DNA from 4 places in the Ensifer sp. ENS02 genome. Region 4 is predicted to be linked to each of the others. Evidence: riboswitches for the same ligand, from Rfam matches in the RefSeq annotation. Region 4 holds a riboswitch; each other region holds the start of a gene.
What was found. Region 4 has a riboswitch for cobalamin ahead of nrdH (glutaredoxin-like protein NrdH). Riboswitches for the same ligand answer to the same signal wherever they lie in the genome.

Region 1 (4,207 bases), on a different contig from region 4:
AAACCGTCGCTTGTCGTTGCACGATCACCGACAAGCTCTATGATGGAGGCGAAACAGGAATGCCGCTGGCAGCCACCCGCAGAAGGTCGGCGCCGACCTGGCAACAGGAAGAGACTTTCGCCCGTGTTCACGCGCATGAAACACGTCGCTGCGGCCCTTGTGCCTCTGGTTCTGATCGGTGCCGGTCCGTCACTGGCATCGACGGCCTGCGACCGACTGAACGCGCGGCTCGCGCAACTGCCTGACTACGTCGCCAGCAATGCCGATGCGCGCGACTACGCAAGCGCGATCTCGCGGCAGAATATCGAGCTGCGGCGGGCAAAGAACGACCGCCGCCGCGCGGGTTGCGGTGGCGGCAACGCCATTGGCTTCGACGGCGGCGACCCCGACACCTGCTACGGCCTCAACAGCCTGATCGCCGAGATGGAAGACAATCTGCGCATGCTGAAGTCCGAGCGCGAGCAGATCGTCGCCGGCGGCAGCGACGACAGCCGGCGCCGCATCCTCGCCGCGCTGGAGATCAACGGTTGCTATGGTGACCGCGAGGAGTTCGCAAGCGTGGAACCGGACGTGCCGGAAAGCCACCGCAACATCGTTGCCGACCTGCCGCCGGAAGACGCCTACGGCCCGATGCTCGGCCGAGGCGAAGACGGCTACGCACCGCAGGAGCGCTACTATAGCGGCACGCTCAGAACCATGTGCGTGCGTACCTGCGACGGCGCCTTTTTCCCGGTTTCTTCAGATGCGACGCCGGCCGATTTCCCGCGCGACGAGCAGGCCTGTCGGGCGCGCTGTCCGGGGGCTGAGACCGAGCTCTATTTTCACGACCTCAACACGGAAGAGAGCGACAAGATGGTCTCGGCCGTGACCGGCCGTCCCTATACCGAAATGCCCAACGCCTTTGCCTATCGCACCCGCGCTGTCGGAAAACCCGGCCAGTGCGGCTGCCAGATATCGCAGACCGCCTCGACCACACCGAAGGCAAACGGAACGAAGATCGGTGACGACCAGTCGTCGATCATCGTCATCGAGACCAAGAAGCCGGAAGCGGCGAGCAATACCGCCAAGGCGCCGGCCGAAGAGCGGCCTTATGATCCGTCGAAGAACAAGGTTCGCGTCGTCGGCCCGACCTACCTGCCGCAGGAAGAAACCGCCATCGACCTCAAGCATCCGAAGGGACCGGCCTATCAGCCGGTCCAGAATTGATCGGACGAGGCCTTACGCCTTCTCCTTGCTGCGTCCCCATCCGTCTTCGAAAACCAGCTCGTCGAGCGGCAGGCGCTGGCGCCAGCCCTTCACGGCGAGTTCCGGCTGCTGATAGAGGCGATCGACATAGCCGAGGCAGAGCCAGGCAACGATCTCGATATGATCTGGGATGCCGAGAATCGCCTTGATCTCGGCCTCGTGGAAAATGCTCACCCAGCCGACGCCCACCCCTTCGGCCCGCGCAGCAAGCCAGAGGTTTTGCACGGCGCAGACGGTGGAATAGACGTCCATCTGCGGATTGTGGGTGCGCCCGAGTACGACGGCACCGCCGCGCGTGCGGTCGCAGGTGACACAGATGCTGAGCGGCGCCTTGCGGATGCCTTCCAGCTTCAGCGCACGGTACTTGGCCTGTTGTTCCGCCTCGAACATCAGCGCGGCCTCGTCATTGGCGCGGCGAAACGCCTGCCAGACGCGCTCACGCGTTTCTTCCGCCCGCACCAGCACGAAGTTCCACGGCTGCATGAAGCCCACGGACGGGGCGCTGTGCGCAGCGGCCAGCAGGCGCAAGATCAGATCATCCGGCAATGGCGCGGGCAGGAATTCATCGCGCACGTCGCGACGTGTCTCGATGGCACGGTAGACGGCCTCCCGCTCTGGCAGCGAAAAGGCGCCGGCAGCCGCAAGGCCGCCTTTCGGTTCAGTCAGCATCGTTCGATCCCCAACAATGCGAAAACCTCCCGCCGTCCACGCGGGGTTCGGTCTATCTCGCCAGGCCGGTCTTCTGACTTCGGTTCAACCGATCACCTCGCCTTCCCAGATCGATTGAAGATCCAGTGGCAAAACCTTGAATCAATTCAAGGCTCTCTTAGACGCGATCGTCCCCGTCACAGCGTTGGGCACGTTCCGGAATGACACCGGATTCCCGATTCTCCCGCTTTCGCGGGCACCTGACGACGGCACTAAGTGCACAGCCGTTTGAGAAAGACAAGCGGCGCCAACCCGGTCGAGACATGGCGCGCCACTTTCCGCCGGCTACTGTCGAGCTTAGTCGTTTGCCTCCGCCTCAAAGCGGAGCGACCGGATGCGGCGAGCCGTCATAGGCGCCCCAGACCGACTGATCGAAGCAAATCACCGATCCGGTCATCAGCCCGGACTCGGCCGACGACAGATAGGCGCAGGCCCGCGCCACTTCGGCCGGATCGACGAGCCGACCGAAAGGCTGGCCGGCCGCCGCCTTTTCAAGCCAATCGGCAGCCGCGCCATGAAACTCGCGCTGGATGCGGTCTTCGCCTTCGGACGCCATCCAGCCGATATTCAGGCCGTTGACGCGAATGCGGTTGCGAAGAAGCGCATAAGCCGTGTTTTTGGTCAGCGTTTCGAGGGCGCCTTTCGACGAACAATAGGCGGCAATGAACGGCTGGCCGGCCATCGCCGACATCGAGCCGATGTTGACGATCGTGCCCTCGGTCTTCTCCCGCCGCATGATCTTCACCGCCTCCTGCATCAGGAAGAACGGCGCGCGCACATTGATCGCGAACATGCGGTCGAAGAGTTCGGGCGTGGTATCGAGGATCGTGCCACGGTTGGTAATAGCTGCGGCGTTGACCAGCGCATCGACCCGGCCGAATTCCGCGTCGCAAGCGGCGACCACCTTGCGGGTGTCCTCTACTTTTTCCAGATCGGCCTCGACATAGACGACTTTCGCGCCGCTTGCCTTGCCGATCTGCTCGGCCTTCGCCCGCCCCTTGGCGGCGTTGCGGCCGCAGATGACGATGCCTTCAGCGCCGCGCTCGGCGAAAAGGCCAGCAATCGTCGCGCCCAGTCCCTGCGTACCACCGGTGACGATGGCGATCTTGCCTTGCAATTGTCCACTCATCGAATTCCTCCCTTGGAAATGATCGTTTGAAACGGCTGCGGCTCCCGGCTGAAACACACCGGGAGCCTGTCAAATTGTAACTCGCTCGTCAGCTCAGCTTGCGCTTCGCCTGCGCCTCCAGCACCGAGAGAAACTCTTGTTCGCCCGTCCCCGCAGTGAGAGCCTCGCGCATCAACTGCGCCTGCGTCTTCGGCGCCAACCCGCCGAGTGGCGGATCCCGGTCGAGATTGGTGGGGAACGAATAGCCCTCGGCACAGGAGGAGATCGCGTTGGCCGCTTCCGCCTGCGTCAGCGTCCCGCCCGCCAGCAAGGCCCGCAAGGCCGGATAGAGCGTCGCGCTCATGGTCAGTCGGTCAACGGTTTCCATTGCGCGACCGAAGGCCGAAGACACCTGCAGCAGGTTGGCCACGCGGCGGATATCCCGGGAGCGGTTGGTGCCGGCGGCATGGAAGAGCGCCGGGTTGAAGAAGACAACGTCGCCCTTTTCGAGGGGAAGCTGCACGTGGTGTGCGTCGAAATAGGCGCGGAATTCCGGCCGGTTGAGCGCCAGATAGCCCGGCACATAGGTTTGGCTATAGGGCAAGAACAGCGTCGGTCCGCTTTCGAGCGGCATGTCGCAATGGGCAACCGCCCCCTGCAGCGTCAGCACCGGTGAAAGCTTGTGCACATGCGCCGGATACTGCTCGATCACGGCCGCGGTCTGGAAGCCGAGGTGATAATCGCGGTGCGCCGATTGCGCCGCACCGCCAGGATTGACGCGATTGACCTGCGCCGTCATCTGGTAGTTCGGCCCGAGCCAAGCCTCGCTGACGAGCGCTATGACGGCATTGCCGTAATAGGAGGCGAAATTCTCCGGCGCGTTCAGGCAGTGCTTTTCCAGCGAGTTCCAGATGCGGTCATTGGCGCCGGGTTTGGCGAAGTGATCGCCGCCGCCGCTGTTGCTGCGATGTTGCTCTTCGATGATGGCGTCAAAGACCCCGCTTGCGACGTCGATTGCTGTCGTATCGGCAAAGGCGCGCTTGAAAACCGCCACGCCAGGCCCGGTCGCCAGTACCTCGCAGATCTCCGCCAGAACAGAACGCCGCGCCTCGGCATCGCCGCACGCCGCAATCAGCGCGGCGCTGT
Region 2 (4,207 bases), on a different contig from region 4:
TCGGCAAAGGTCTTGGCCTGCTCCGGCGTCAGCCCGAGCGAATTGATCTGGTCGGTCGCAACCCCGATTGCAGCCGAGATCGTCTGCGAGCCGGCATACATGCCGGCGCCATAGCCGAGCGGCAGCCCGGCAATCAGCGCGCAGAGATAGGGAACGACGAGGCACAGCACCAGCACGGAGAGCGCAAAGGCGATCTGTTTCGGTCCATCGGTGCTCAAGCCCCGCACGAATTGCGGCCCGACGCCGTAGCCGACGGCGAAGAGGAAAATCAAAAACAGGGTGGATTTCAGGTCGCCGGAAACCTGGATACCCAGCTGTCCGATGAGAACGCCCGCAAGCAGCGTGGCGGTGACATTTCCAAGGTTGAACCCCGCGACCTTGATCGGACCGATGAGGAAGCCGATGCCGAGGGCGAGGAAGACGGCGACAGGCGGATAGGTCCGAAGCGTGTCGACGAAGAAATCAATGGGATTCACTGATGCTATTCCCCTCTGAAAGTTGAGTTGCCGTCACTTCATTTCGGGATCTGCGCGGCTAAGTTGAGCTTGTTTCCGAGGCTTGTCGATGCCCAATCTTAATCCCGGCAATTGTCGCTTCGGTCGTCGAAATTCTCAACGGGCATAGGGTTACGTGAGCGTAACGTATGTTACATTTCAGCGTTTTTACTTGGGGTTGGGGATCGAGGCCGCCGCGATGTGTCGGTCGCATTCGATCGCAAGACCGCGGCACTGGCCCGGATCGCGATGGCACTTCAACTCTGGTGTTGTAATTCGTAACGTTATCTCCCAACGTGAGGCATGAGGCGTTTTCTCTTGGTTATGCTTGGAAAAGTTGCTGGGCACGGAACGGCGCGTCTTGCTGCTTGCGATAGGGGCGTCAGAACTTCGAGGGCTTGAGAAAAAAGCGGTGTCGTCTCCGCAAGGCGGCCGGTTCGTAAGGTGACGAGGAGGGGAAGCAATGATGGACGAGGTTATCCGAAGGCTCGGCGCACTTGGCGTTCAGCTCCCGACGCCGCCGAGGCCGCTCGGCGCCTACCGCGCGGTGATCGAGGCGGGTGAGATGCTTCATGTTTCGATGCAGGGGCCATTGCTGGACGGGCGCTTCGTGCATACGGGGCTGCTCGGGCGCGATGTGACCATCGACGAGGGGCGCAAGGCCGCAGAGTTGGCAGTGCTCAACGCGCTGGCGCAGATCCATGAGCATCTCGGCCGTTTCGAGCGTATTCGCCAGATCGTCCGGCTGGAGGGACATGTCGCCTGCACTGAGGATTTCCTGGAGCACCCGAAGGTACTCGACGGTGCTTCCGAGCTTCTGGCGGCCGCCTTTGGCGAAAGGGCTGGCCATGTTCGCTCCGTCTGCGGCGTGCGCAACCTGCCGGGCAACGCCTCTGTCGCGGTGACGCTGACGGCCGAACTCTTGCCGCCGGAGTTCTGAGGTAGCACGGCACGTCTTTTAGCGTGGTCGCTATCGCGGGCGTCGGATTGTGTCCGGCGCCCAATTTTCGACTTGCGCTACGTAATGTTATTTTATAACATGCCTCGCATGACGAAACGCCGCATGTTGATAGATCCCTCCCGCCTGTGTCGTGCGGTTGTCTCATCCGCCGATTCATGCGAGGAAGGCGTTGATGGTGCTGCGTCCGCGACAATGCGGAAGCGGCTGAAAAGGGAACACGGAACGGACGACCCTGATGGGGCCGAGACCGTGGCTGCCCCCGCAACTGTGAGCGGAAAGCGCATTCACACCATGTCACTGGTCGAAGACCGGGAAGACGTGGATGCGCCACGACCCGCGAGCCAGGAGACCTGCCATCGAACCGATCAACCACAACGGACGGGGTGTTCCGATGGAAAAGAACTGGCTTTCATACGACGGTTTTCCGTCCTCTTGCCGTTTCGCCATCTCTTGCCGTCAGTCCGGCGGAGGGCAGGAATGGCTGAGCCGAATTTCCGACAGCACAAGATAACGGTCTGCACCGATTGCCGCTTCACCGGCGGCCCATGCGTGCCCGGTGCCGAGCTGATCAAGCGGCTCAACCTGAGCATCGCAGCGCTCGGCGCACCGCTCGATCGCGACTTCTCGATCGCCGGAACGGTCTGCATGGCGGCCTGCACGCGGCCCTGCACCATCGCCTTCCAGGCGACGGGGAAGGCGACCTATCTCTTCGGCGACGTCTCGCCGGAAGAGGACATCGACGATCTCGTGCGCTTTGCCACAACCTATGCCGAGCGTGGCGATGGCATGACGCGGGCCGCGGAAAGGCCGCGCGGGCTGAAAGGCAAGACGCTTGCCCGCATTCCCGCGGCGATGCTCGTCTCCGAAGATCTCGGCGGGCACTTCCAATGAGGTCGCGCAGAGGAACGAACCCATGAGCTGCAACGCAACGGGTGCAGCCCTCACGGTCGAGGGCCTTCGCTGGGGGCCGCGTTCGGGCCTGACGCTGGTCAACGACATCGGCTTTGCGATCGCGGCCGGCAGCCGGCTTGCGATCCTCGGGCCGAATGGCGCCGGCAAGACCTCGCTTCTGCGCTGCCTCTACCGGGCGGTGCAGCCGAACGCCGGCCGTGTTTCGGTCGATGGCGTCGATCTCTGGTCGATCTCGGCGCGCGAGGCGGCAAGGACAATCGCCGTCGTCTTGCAAGAGATGCCCGGCGATTTTCCCTTCAGCGTGCGCGACGTCGTGATGATGGGACGCATTCCGCGGCGGGAGGGCCTGAGCGGCTGGAACGATTTCGACCGCGAGCGGGTGCAGCATGCGCTCGCGCATCTCGATCTCGCCCATCTTGCCGGTCGCCAGTTCTCGACGCTTTCGGGCGGTGAGAAGCAGCGGGTGCTGATCGCCCGCGCGCTGGCACAGGAACCGCGCATCATCATCCTCGACGAGCCGACGAACCATCTCGACATCCGCCACCAGCTCGAAATCCTCGAGCTCTTGCAAACGCTGAAGCTGACGATCGTCTCGACGCTGCACGACATCAACCTCGCCGCCGAGTTTGCGACAGATGTCGCGATCTTGACCGCCGGGCGGCTGACGGCCTTCGGCCCGCCCGAAGAGGTGCTCAGCCCCAGCGAGCTTTCGGCCGCCTTCGGCGTCACCGCCACCGTTCACAATGCCGCTGCCGGCGGCGCCCGCTTTTCCTTTTCACTTCCTCGACAGGGATCGATTTCATGAAGATCAATATTGCCCCATTTTCCCTTCTTTTCGTGCTTGCCGCCGCCACGCCGGCGCTTGCCTATCCGGTCACCGTCAAGAGCTGCAACCGCGAGGTGACCTTCGACGCGGCGCCGAAGCGGGCGATCGCCAACGACGTCAACCTGGTGGAGATGATGCTGGCGCTGAGGCTCCAGGACCGCATGGTCGGCTATACCGGCGTTTCCGGCTGGAAGACGCTGGACGAGAAGCTGCGCGAAGGCGTCAAGGAACTGCCGGAGCTTTCGGAGAAATATCCGACCAAGGAAGTGCTGCTCAACGCCGATGCCGACTTCCTCTTTGCCGGCTGGAACTACGGCATGAAGGTCGGCGGCGAGGTCACGCCCGAGACATTGGCGCCCTTCAAGATCGGCGTCTACGAGCTGACCGAATCCTGCATCCACGTGATGGCCAAGCAGAAGCCTGATATGAACGACATGTTCGTCGATCTTCTCAATCTCGGCCGCATCTTCGGCGTCGAGGATCGCGCCGAGACGCTGGTTGACGGCTATCGTCGCCAGCTTGCCGAGATCACCAAGGCGAACGCCGGCAAGGCTAACCCGACGCGGGTCTTCGTCTATGATTCCGGCGAAGAGAAGCCGTTTACTTCCGGCCGCTTCGGCATTCCGACGGCGATGATCGAGGCCGCCGGCGGCGCCAACATCATGGACGACGTGGAAAAGAGCTGGGTGGAAATCTCTTGGGAACCGGTGATCGAGCGCAACCCGGAAGTGGTGGTCATCGTCAACTACGGCGAGGTGAAGGCCGAGGACAAGATCGCCTTCATGAAGAACAATGCGGCCTTCAAGAATGTCGATGCCGTCAAGAACGATCGCTTCGTCGTGCTCGATTATGTCGAAGCGACGCCAGGCCCGCGCAACATCGACGCCATTGCCAGGCTTGCCAAGGCCTTTCAGGGCGAGGGCCTGTAAGCGATGCTGGCTGAGGATGCGTCGCCTGGTCCCGTCGCCGTTTCACGCCTAGCGCCGGCACGGGCGCTGAAGGCGGGTGCCGGTC
Region 3 (4,207 bases), on a different contig from region 4:
GGCCTTAGCTGGGCGCTGATGCGCAGCATACCGGCGATCCGCCTCGGCCTTGAGCGGGCGGGCTTCGACGGTGGCTGGCTGCAGGAGGGGGAAGGCGCGTGTGGTAATCCGCCCGCATCCCGCGCCAGAGGATGAGAATGGACGACGGAGACGGCATGCGCTCGAACGACCACCGGCCGACAGCGGAGACCGCGGCGTTTGCGCCGCAGGCGCTGGCCGTCGCCGACCATCTGCGTGCCCAGTTTCCCGAGGCTGCCGTCTCGCTCGGGCCGGCGGCCAGTGATTTCAGCGCGCCGGGTGACTTCTGGGCTACGGGCAGCGCTGGCCTTGAGGCGGGGCTCGCCTATCAGGATTTCTTCGGGGTCGGCATGACCGACCGGGTCCGGGCGGCGCATCTGATCGCCTTCTATAGCCGCCAGCTGAGCGTAGTCCTTGGCGCGTTCCATCTCGGCGCCGGGTTGCAGGCGGAGGTGGCCGGCATTCGTTTCGAGGATTGGACGCGGCTTCACCGTGGCGTCGAAATCGCGGGCAAGCGCTATCATTTTCGCCTGCATCCGCCGGCCACGGAGCGCCAGGGTGGCGAAGGCGTCAGCGCATTCGAACAGGGCTTCATCGCCCATCTGGTACCCGTCGTTGCGGTTCTGAAAGCGCGAGCAGGGCTGTCGAGCGGGGCGCAATGGCGGCTCGCGGCCGATGCCCTGGCCGGCGCGTTCCTGGAAATCGGCCGCGCGATCGGCGACGAGGCGCGCGGCAGGGCCGAGGCGCTGGCGATCGTCAAACGACCGGGTTCGCGGCTCTACTCAGAGGAGCTCTGCTACGAGCAGATCGCGGCTCTCGATCCGGCAAGCGGCGCTCAGCTGTCGCGCCAGTATCGGATCCGTTGCGGCTGCTGTCTCTACTTCAAGACGGAAGGGGGCAGCTTCTGCGACACTTGCGTGCTGCTGGAGCCGGAAGATCGCCGCGCGCGGCTGGCGGCGCATCTCATGCAAAACGGCGGGACCTGAACCCCGCCGTCGCTTTGCTGACGATCTGTGATCAGTGATCACTGTGCCTTGACGAAGCGCTCGTTGATGAAGCCGGAGACGACGCCGAGCACGATCCAGAAGGCGAGCGTGGTGGCGAGTGCGGCAACCGCAAACTCGGCGCCGAGCACGGCCGGAACGTTGCTGGTGATATCGAGCGGCTGCGGCGCACCGTAGACATGGGGTGCTGCGATCAGCACCAGGCCTGCGACCTTGGAGACGATCTCCTCGCGCAGGACAACGAGATAGAGGCCGACGGCGGAGAGCGCCACTGTCACCAGCCACCAGGTCTGGCGGTCGCCGAGTTCGGCTGCCGGAAAGCCCGGCAGTTCCGGCGGCAGACCGATCGCCGGCAGCATGTGCACGGCAAGCCAGCCGCAGGCGCCCCACAGCGCGCCGTTCCTGAGCGTGATCGGGTAGCCGATCACCAGGCTGACGCCGGCGAGCAGCAGGCCGAAGCCGGAACCTGTGACGAGGTTCGCCATCAGCGTGCCGGAGAAGCGGCTCATGCCGAACATGATGCCGCCTTCCTCATGCTCGCCCTCATGGGCATAGGCCGGGGTGATCGGCGACAAAGCGTCGAGAAAGGCGCCGAACGGCGACACGGCTTTGAGCGACGAGTGCTGGTCGTGGTTTTCTGCGGCCGGCTGTGCCGCACCCGGCTGGGCGGCGGGCTGTTCGGTGGCGGCCGGTGCCTCGCCTTCGAATTCTTCTGCATGCAGGATCAGCGGTGTGACGCGCAGTTCCTGGGCGCCGGTCATGAAGACACCGGCAATCAATCCAGCCACGATCGCGGCCAGAAGCGTTCTGACAATCATCTTGAAATCCCTCGATAACGACAAAAGCCACGCCCTGTGGCGTGGTCCTTGAGCCTTCCCATTTTCCCTATGCTGCGGATGGCCTTCGCGCGCCGGAAAAACCGGGATGCACGCAGGCCTCCATCCGGCTCGGGCCGGATGCGTTCAGGTCCGCAGATTGTTCGATGCGGAACGTTGTTCACGTTCCGGCGCATCGGTCAGTGGCAGGGGAAGCCGTAGGAGTGGCGGGTGTCGTGCGCCGTGTCGTGCAGCACTGCCGAGTTGGCAAGGCCGGCGCCAAAGACGAGGAATGCGCCGATGAAGAGCGCGATGACGCCAGCGGTCAGACGATCGCTGAGGGAGAGCGGGGTGCTCGAAATGGTAGACGTAGCCATGACAACCTCCGTGATGGCATCGGGAAATTCCCGGTTGGGCCCTATGCCCGTATCGAGTGGCAGGTTTCCTGGCTCACGGCGTTGGGCTCGATGCCCTCGATCTGCCTCGCCTTCCCAGCTCGGCCGCCCTCTCGCGGTCTTGCCAGTGGCTTCTTCCGGATCGCTCCGGAACGGTGGATCGACGTCGCTCTACAGTCGCGGGGTCGGCCGTGATTTGAATGCCCAGCTTGGGTCCATCCGTCACATTCCCGTTTACTCCCGAAACACGTTCGCGTCCCGGGAACCAATCGATCCCAGATGATTAGGATTGTGTCATGGAGTTGTCAATTGAGTGCGCGCCGCCGCGCGGTCCATCCGCGACAAAATCCTTGATGGTCATGCGTTTGTAGGCTTCGACGATCTGGTCACCCTCGGCCCGGTCGACCGAGACTGCAAGTCGCATGGTGCAGTCGCCGAGATGCATGATCAGGAAGGCGGCGCTGTCGATCTCTTCGCGCGGCGTCTCCGGCACAAGGCGGGCCCAGACATCGGCAAGCAGCTTTCCGCCGGCGCGGCTTTGCGCAAGATCGATCTCGCGCAGTGCCTTGTCGGCCTGCATCGCCGACCAGATGTCGCGCATGACCGGCTCGGCGAGGAACATGTCATAGTAGATGTCGAACAGCAGCGAGAAGGCGTCGCGCAGTTCGGCTATCGACGTGACCTTGGCCAGTTCGGCCGCGATGCACTCGTTGCAGACCGCATTGTAGCGCTCGGCCAGCGTGCGCACGATTGCCGCCTTGTCGGGGAAGTACTGATAAAGTGATCCGATCGAAATCCCAGCCTTTTCAGCGACTTCGCTCATGCGCATGGCGTCACTGCCCTTCTCCTGGATGAGCGCCGTCGCGCAGGCAAGGATCTGCTCGACGCGCTCGCGGCTGCGCTTCTGGCTCGGCGTCCGGCGCAGCGCAGGCTCGTCGTCGGCGGGAAGCGTGGCGGGACTTGCATCTGGAATCATGAGTAATGCTCACATTTTGGCTTGACTCCTAAAATACGAGGATTTATCACATTTGCAAATGTGAGAGATGCTCATGTTTGTTGGTGGAACCTCAGGAGGAAACGATGTCTCAGAAAGTCACACTGGTTTTGGGCGGTACCGGCAAGACGGGGCGGCGGGTGGCCGATCGCCTTCGGGAGCGGGGCATAGCGGTCCGCATCGGCGCCCGTTCGGCGTCGCCTTCCTTCGATTGGACGGATGAGGCGACCTGGGCGCCCGCCCTTGAAAATGTCGATCGCATCTATGTCTGCTACCAGCCCGATCTGGCGGTGCCGGGCGCCGTCGACGTCATCGACCGGTTCTCGAGCCTTGCCGTTCGCTCGGGCATCAAGCGGCTGGTGCTCCTGTCGGGCCGCGGCGAGGACGAGGCGGAAGCCTCCGAGCGTGCGCTGCAGGCCTCCGGCGCCGATTGGACGGTCATCCGGGGCAGCTGGTTCTTCGAGAATTTCGACGAAGGCTTCCTCGCCGACAGCGTGGTGAGTGGTTCGGTCTTCCTGCCGGTGGACGAGGTCACCGAGCCCTTCGTCAGTTGCGACGACATCGCCGACGTGGCGGTTGAGGCCCTTCTGGACGATGCGCATATCGGCAAGGTCTATGCCTTGACCGGCCCGCGCCTGATGACCTTTGCCCAGGCCGTCGCCGAGATCGCCGCGGCCGCCAACCGTCGGATCTCTTATCAGGCCATTCCGGTTTCCGACTTCGCAGCGCATCTCAAGGCGGACGGCGTGCCGGATGACTATGTCGAACTCATCCGCTATCTCTTCACCTCGGTGCTCGACGGACGCAATTCCAGCATGACGTCCGATGTCGAGCGCGTGCTTGGGCGGCGTCCGCGCGACTTTGCCGATTACGCCCGGGAAACCGCAGCAACTGGTGTTTGGAGTCTTGCCGCATGATCCCGCTGATCCCCGCTCTGGCGTTTGCCGCCGCGATCGGTTCCGGCCTGATGGCCGGGCTGTT
Region 4 (4,207 bases):
ATGTTCAGCGAACCGAGATTGCAGGAGATGTCCTTGCCCATGTGCTTGTAGGAGAGGTCGTCGTTGAACGCGCTCGCTTCGCTCACCTGCAGGATTTCCGAGCAGAGATTGCTCATGGTGATGCGCCCGGCGATCGGGTTTGCCCGGTTCACCGTGTCCTCGAACATGATGTAGGGATAACCGCTCTCGAACTGGATCTCGGCGATGATCTGGAAGAAGTCGCGCGCCTTGATCTTGCGCTTGCGGATGCGGGCATCCTCGACCATCTCGCGGTACTTCTCGGTCACCGAAATCTCGGTGAGGGGCACGCCATAGACCTGCTCCACGTCATAGGGTGAGAACAGATACATGTCCTCGTTGTTGCGGGCGAGCTCGAAGGTGATGTCGGGGATGACGACGCCGAGCGACAGCGTCTTGATGCGGATCTTCTCGTCGGCGTTTTCGCGCTTGGTATCGAGGAAGCGCATGATGTCGGGGTGGTGGGCGTGCAGGTAGACAGCACCGGCTCCCTGGCGCGCGCCGAGTTGGTTGGCGTAAGAGAAACTGTCTTCGAGCAGCTTCATGACCGGGATGACGCCGGATGACTGGTTCTCGATCTGCTTGATCGGCGCGCCCATCTCGCGGATGTTGGTGAGCGACAGCGCCACGCCGCCACCGCGCTTGGAAAGCTGCAGCGCCGAATTGATGGCGCGGCCGATACTCTCCATGTTGTCCTCGATCCGGAGCAGAAAGCAGGAGACGAGCTCGCCGCGGCTCTTCTTGCCGGCGTTGAGGAAAGTCGGCGTTGCCGGCTGGAAGCGGCCGGAGATGATCTCGTCGACGAGATCGCGGGCAAGCCCCTCGTTGCCGCGCGCCAAGGCCATCGCCACCATGCAGACACGGTCTTCGTAGCGTTCCAGGTAGCGCTTTCCGTCGAAGGTCTTCAGCGTATAGGACGTGTAGTATTTGAACGCCCCGAGGAAGGTCGGAAAGCGGAACTTCTTTGAATAGGCATGATCGTAGAGATCGCGCACGAAGTTGAAGGAATACTGGTCCAGCACTTCCTGCTCGTAATAGCCCTCGGTCACCAGATAATCGAGTTTTTCCCGGAGGTTATGGAAGAACACCGTGTTCTGATTGACGTGCTGGAGGAAGTACTGTTTCGCCGCCTGCCGGTCCTTGTCGAGCTGGATCCGTCCCTCTTCGTCATAGAGGTTCAGCATTGCGTTCAGCGCATGATAGTCGAGCGCTGCTTCCGTCGCCTTCAAGGGGCGTTCGAGTGTCGTGACGTCCAAAATCGTTCCATCCCGTTTTTGACATTGGCGACGTCCTCGTCGGTCCCGAGCAGCTCGAACCGGTAGAGATAGGGTACCCGGCACTTGGCCGAAATCACGTCGCCGGCGATCCCGTAGGTCGCGCCGAAATTGCTGTTGCCCGCTGCGATCACGCCGCGGATGTGAGAGCGGTTGCCCGCGTCGTTCAAGAAGCGGATGACCTGCTTCGGCACCGCCCCGCGGCCATCGTCGCCGCAATAGGTCGGCACGATCAGCACATAGGGCTCTGCGACCGTAAGTGCGTCCATACCTTCCCTGAGCGGTATGCGGGCGGCGCGAAGGCCGAGCTTTTCGACGAAGCGATGGGTGTTTTCCGAGCGGCTGGAAAAATAGACGATCAGGCCCATCGCCAGCGTCCTTCAGGAAAGCGCGCTGATCATGTCCGGGCGGAAACCCGCCCAATGCCGCTCGCCGGCGACGACGACCGGGACCTGCCGATAGCCAAGACCCTGCACCAGCGCGAATGCATCGGAATCCTCGGAGATATCGACGATGCGATAATCGATGCCTTGGCGGTCGAGCGCACGGGTTGTGGCGGTGCATTGGACGCAGGCTGGTTTGCTGTAGACGGTGATCGACATGGGTTCCTCGTGGGGGTCTGGCAAATGGGCGCAAAAAGTCGTCGGATCGCGCGAACGCGAACCGTGGTGTTGGCGATTGGACACGAAACATCGCTCCCCGGTCGACTCGACCGGAGTTGACGTCGTCAAGCTGGCCCAAGGTCGGTTACGCAACCGGGCCGGCTCGTTTTGGTCGGGCGCTCAGGAATTCCGCGGATGCGGGTTTTCAAGGCGCGGCCTTTCGATCAGGCGCGCAACAACGCGCACCCGTCCGCAGAAGGTGGATCTGAACTGGAAGAAACTGGCATGACTTCACCCCGAAGCTTTCGACGGGCTGCCGGGGAGACGTCGAGACGATCGGGCAGGCTCATCCTGCCACGCACTCAACCCCTCCGGACACCCCGCCCGTGGACGTTTGGTGATCGAGGCAGGTCTCCTGGCTTACGGGTCAAAGCTTCCATCCCGACCTTCCCGAGGCCTCATGCCTCAGTGGTCCAAATCCGGACAGTCGCTCGCCGTCTACAGTTGCGGGGGCAGCTACGGCATAGCCTCAGCGGAAACCCGCCGGCGCACCGTATTCCCGTCTTAGCTCCCAATCCTTGCGAATCGGAAGAACCTCGAACACTAGATATAGTAGTTCATCGCAAATCTGCGTCAATAGGTTCCGTATGTGGAAGGCGGGGGTAGGAGGGTGGTTTCTTTTGCAGTGTGGATAACGGGGAGTAAACAGCCGGTTGGCACCAAGGTTGTGGATAGGGCGCCCCTGGTGCGGACGCCCCATTCCATCAAGCAGCGAAAGCGGCCACGGGCCGGTTGTCATCGTCGACGGCGACCATAGCGAACGTTCCGGTAACAGTCCGCTGTCGCAGACCGGTGAGGAGCTCTTCCGACCAGAGTTCGACCTCGACGGTGGCTGAACTGCGACCCGTCCGCACAATGCGGGCGATGGGTTCGATGATCGAACCGATCATGATCCGGTGCTTGAAGTCCATACCGGTGCAGGAGGCAAGGACGGTCGCCCGGCGGCTCCGGCGCGTCGCGACGACGAATGCGGCCTTCGTCATATGCGCGAGGGCGTTGCCACCGCATATGGCGCCGAAGCTGTTGGCCTGGCCGGGAAAGACGATGTCGACCATGCGTAGGGTGCCCGCCTCTTCGGGCGTGTCCGTTGCCACATCGAGCGGCGGCAGCATCCAATCCGTTTCATCGGCACAGGGCATCGCGACCATGGTGAAGGTGCCCCTGCTGCAAAGGGCGCGGCTGCCGGTGGCGATATCTTCCGCGATCATCTCGACCTCGACCACCACCGAGCGGCGCCCGACACGAACCGGACGGCCGCTGAAGCAGACGATCTGACCGATGCGCGCAGGCGCACGAAAATCGATGCGGTCGCAGGATGCGGTGACGAAGGGAACGCGCGCGTGACCGGTGGCGACGATGAAAGCGATCCGGTCCATCGACGCGAGGGCGGCGCCACCAAAGAGCGTGCCATGGTGATTGGTATCGCCTGGAAAAACGATGTCGATCAGGGTTTGTGGCGCCGGGGTTTCCCCCGGCGCCGTCGTGACTTCGTGCTGCCCCGTCATGCTTTGACGGCTTCGCGCGTATCGGCGGCAAAAGCCGCTCGAAGCGAGCGGGCGGCGGCGACCATGTTGACGAGCGCCGGCCGCGTCTCTTCCCAGCGCCTGGTCTTCAGTCCGCAATCGGGATTGACCCAGATCTGGTCCGGCGTGAGGCCCTCGGTCGCTTTTTCGATGAGATGCACCATTTCCTCGACGCTGGGCGCGCGTGGCGAATGGATGTCGTAGACGCCCGGGCCGATCTCGTTCGGATAGGCCTTGTCGGCGAAGGCGCCGAGCAGTTCCATTTTCGATCGCGACGTCTCGATCGACATGACGTCGGCGTCCATCGCCGCGATTGCGGCCATGATGTCGTTGAACTCGGAGTAGCACATATGGGTGTGGATCTGGGTCGCATCGCCCACCCCGGCTGCACTGAGACGGAAGCACTCCACCGCCCAGTCGAGATAGGTCTTGCGATCGGCATTTCGCAGCGGCAGGCCTTCGCGCAGTGCCGGTTCGTCGATCTGGATGATGGCGATGCCGGCCGCCTCGAGATCCGACACTTCATCGCGCAGTGCTAGCGCGATCTGCCGGCACACCACGGAACGTGGCAGGTCGTCACGAACGAAGGACCATAGCAGCATGGTGACCGGACCCGTCAGCATGCCCTTGACCGGGCGATCGGTCAGCGACTGCGCGAAGGTCGCCCACTCGACCGTCATCGGGTTTGGTCGCGAAACGTCGCCGAAGATAACAGGCGGACGCACGCAGC

Region 1: it holds a riboswitch for cobalamin, as region 4 does, so the genes downstream of both, bluB (5,6-dimethylbenzimidazole synthase) here and nrdH (glutaredoxin-like protein NrdH) in region 4, are expected to answer to the same signal.
Region 2: it holds a riboswitch for cobalamin, as region 4 does, so the genes downstream of both, IB262_RS02670 (DUF1636 domain-containing protein) here and nrdH (glutaredoxin-like protein NrdH) in region 4, are expected to answer to the same signal.
Region 3: it holds a riboswitch for cobalamin, as region 4 does, so the genes downstream of both, IB262_RS00145 (CbtB-domain containing protein) here and nrdH (glutaredoxin-like protein NrdH) in region 4, are expected to answer to the same signal.

Annotation. Positions count from the first base shown of each region.
Region 1 is NZ_JACVAO010000001.1:753,419-757,625, reverse strand. Features, by position in the region: gene IB262_RS03830 (DUF2865 domain-containing protein) at 136-1,206, shown strand; gene bluB (5,6-dimethylbenzimidazole synthase) at 1,219-1,914, opposite strand; cobalamin riboswitch at 1,960-2,172, opposite strand; gene IB262_RS03820 (SDR family oxidoreductase) at 2,270-3,082, opposite strand; gene IB262_RS03815 (phytanoyl-CoA dioxygenase family protein) at 3,171-4,207, opposite strand, start outside.
Region 2 is NZ_JACVAO010000001.1:519,730-523,936, forward strand. Features, by position in the region: gene aspT (aspartate-alanine antiporter) at 1-476, opposite strand, end outside; gene IB262_RS02665 (RidA family protein) at 958-1,434, shown strand; cobalamin riboswitch at 1,612-1,828, shown strand; gene IB262_RS02670 (DUF1636 domain-containing protein) at 1,933-2,346, shown strand; gene IB262_RS02675 (ABC transporter ATP-binding protein) at 2,369-3,172, shown strand; gene IB262_RS02680 (ABC transporter substrate-binding protein) at 3,169-4,122, shown strand.
Region 3 is NZ_JACVAO010000001.1:20,333-24,539, forward strand. Features, by position in the region: gene IB262_RS00130 (glucoamylase family protein) at 1-135, shown strand, start outside; gene IB262_RS00135 ((2Fe-2S)-binding protein) at 138-1,004, shown strand; gene IB262_RS00140 (CbtA family protein) at 1,043-1,840, opposite strand; gene IB262_RS00145 (CbtB-domain containing protein) at 2,038-2,214, opposite strand; cobalamin riboswitch at 2,255-2,517, opposite strand; gene IB262_RS00150 (TetR/AcrR family transcriptional regulator) at 2,516-3,208, opposite strand; gene IB262_RS00155 (NAD(P)H-binding protein) at 3,313-4,143, shown strand; gene IB262_RS00160 (anthrone oxygenase family protein) at 4,140-4,207, shown strand, end outside.
Region 4 is NZ_JACVAO010000012.1:46,357-50,563, forward strand. Features, by position in the region: gene nrdE (class 1b ribonucleoside-diphosphate reductase subunit alpha) at 1-1,274, opposite strand, end outside; gene nrdI (class Ib ribonucleoside-diphosphate reductase assembly flavoprotein NrdI) at 1,244-1,660, opposite strand; gene nrdH (glutaredoxin-like protein NrdH) at 1,673-1,894, opposite strand; cobalamin riboswitch at 2,282-2,508, opposite strand; gene IB262_RS24530 (hotdog domain-containing protein) at 2,659-3,459, opposite strand; gene metE (5-methyltetrahydropteroyltriglutamate--homocysteine S-methyltransferase) at 3,456-4,207, opposite strand, start outside.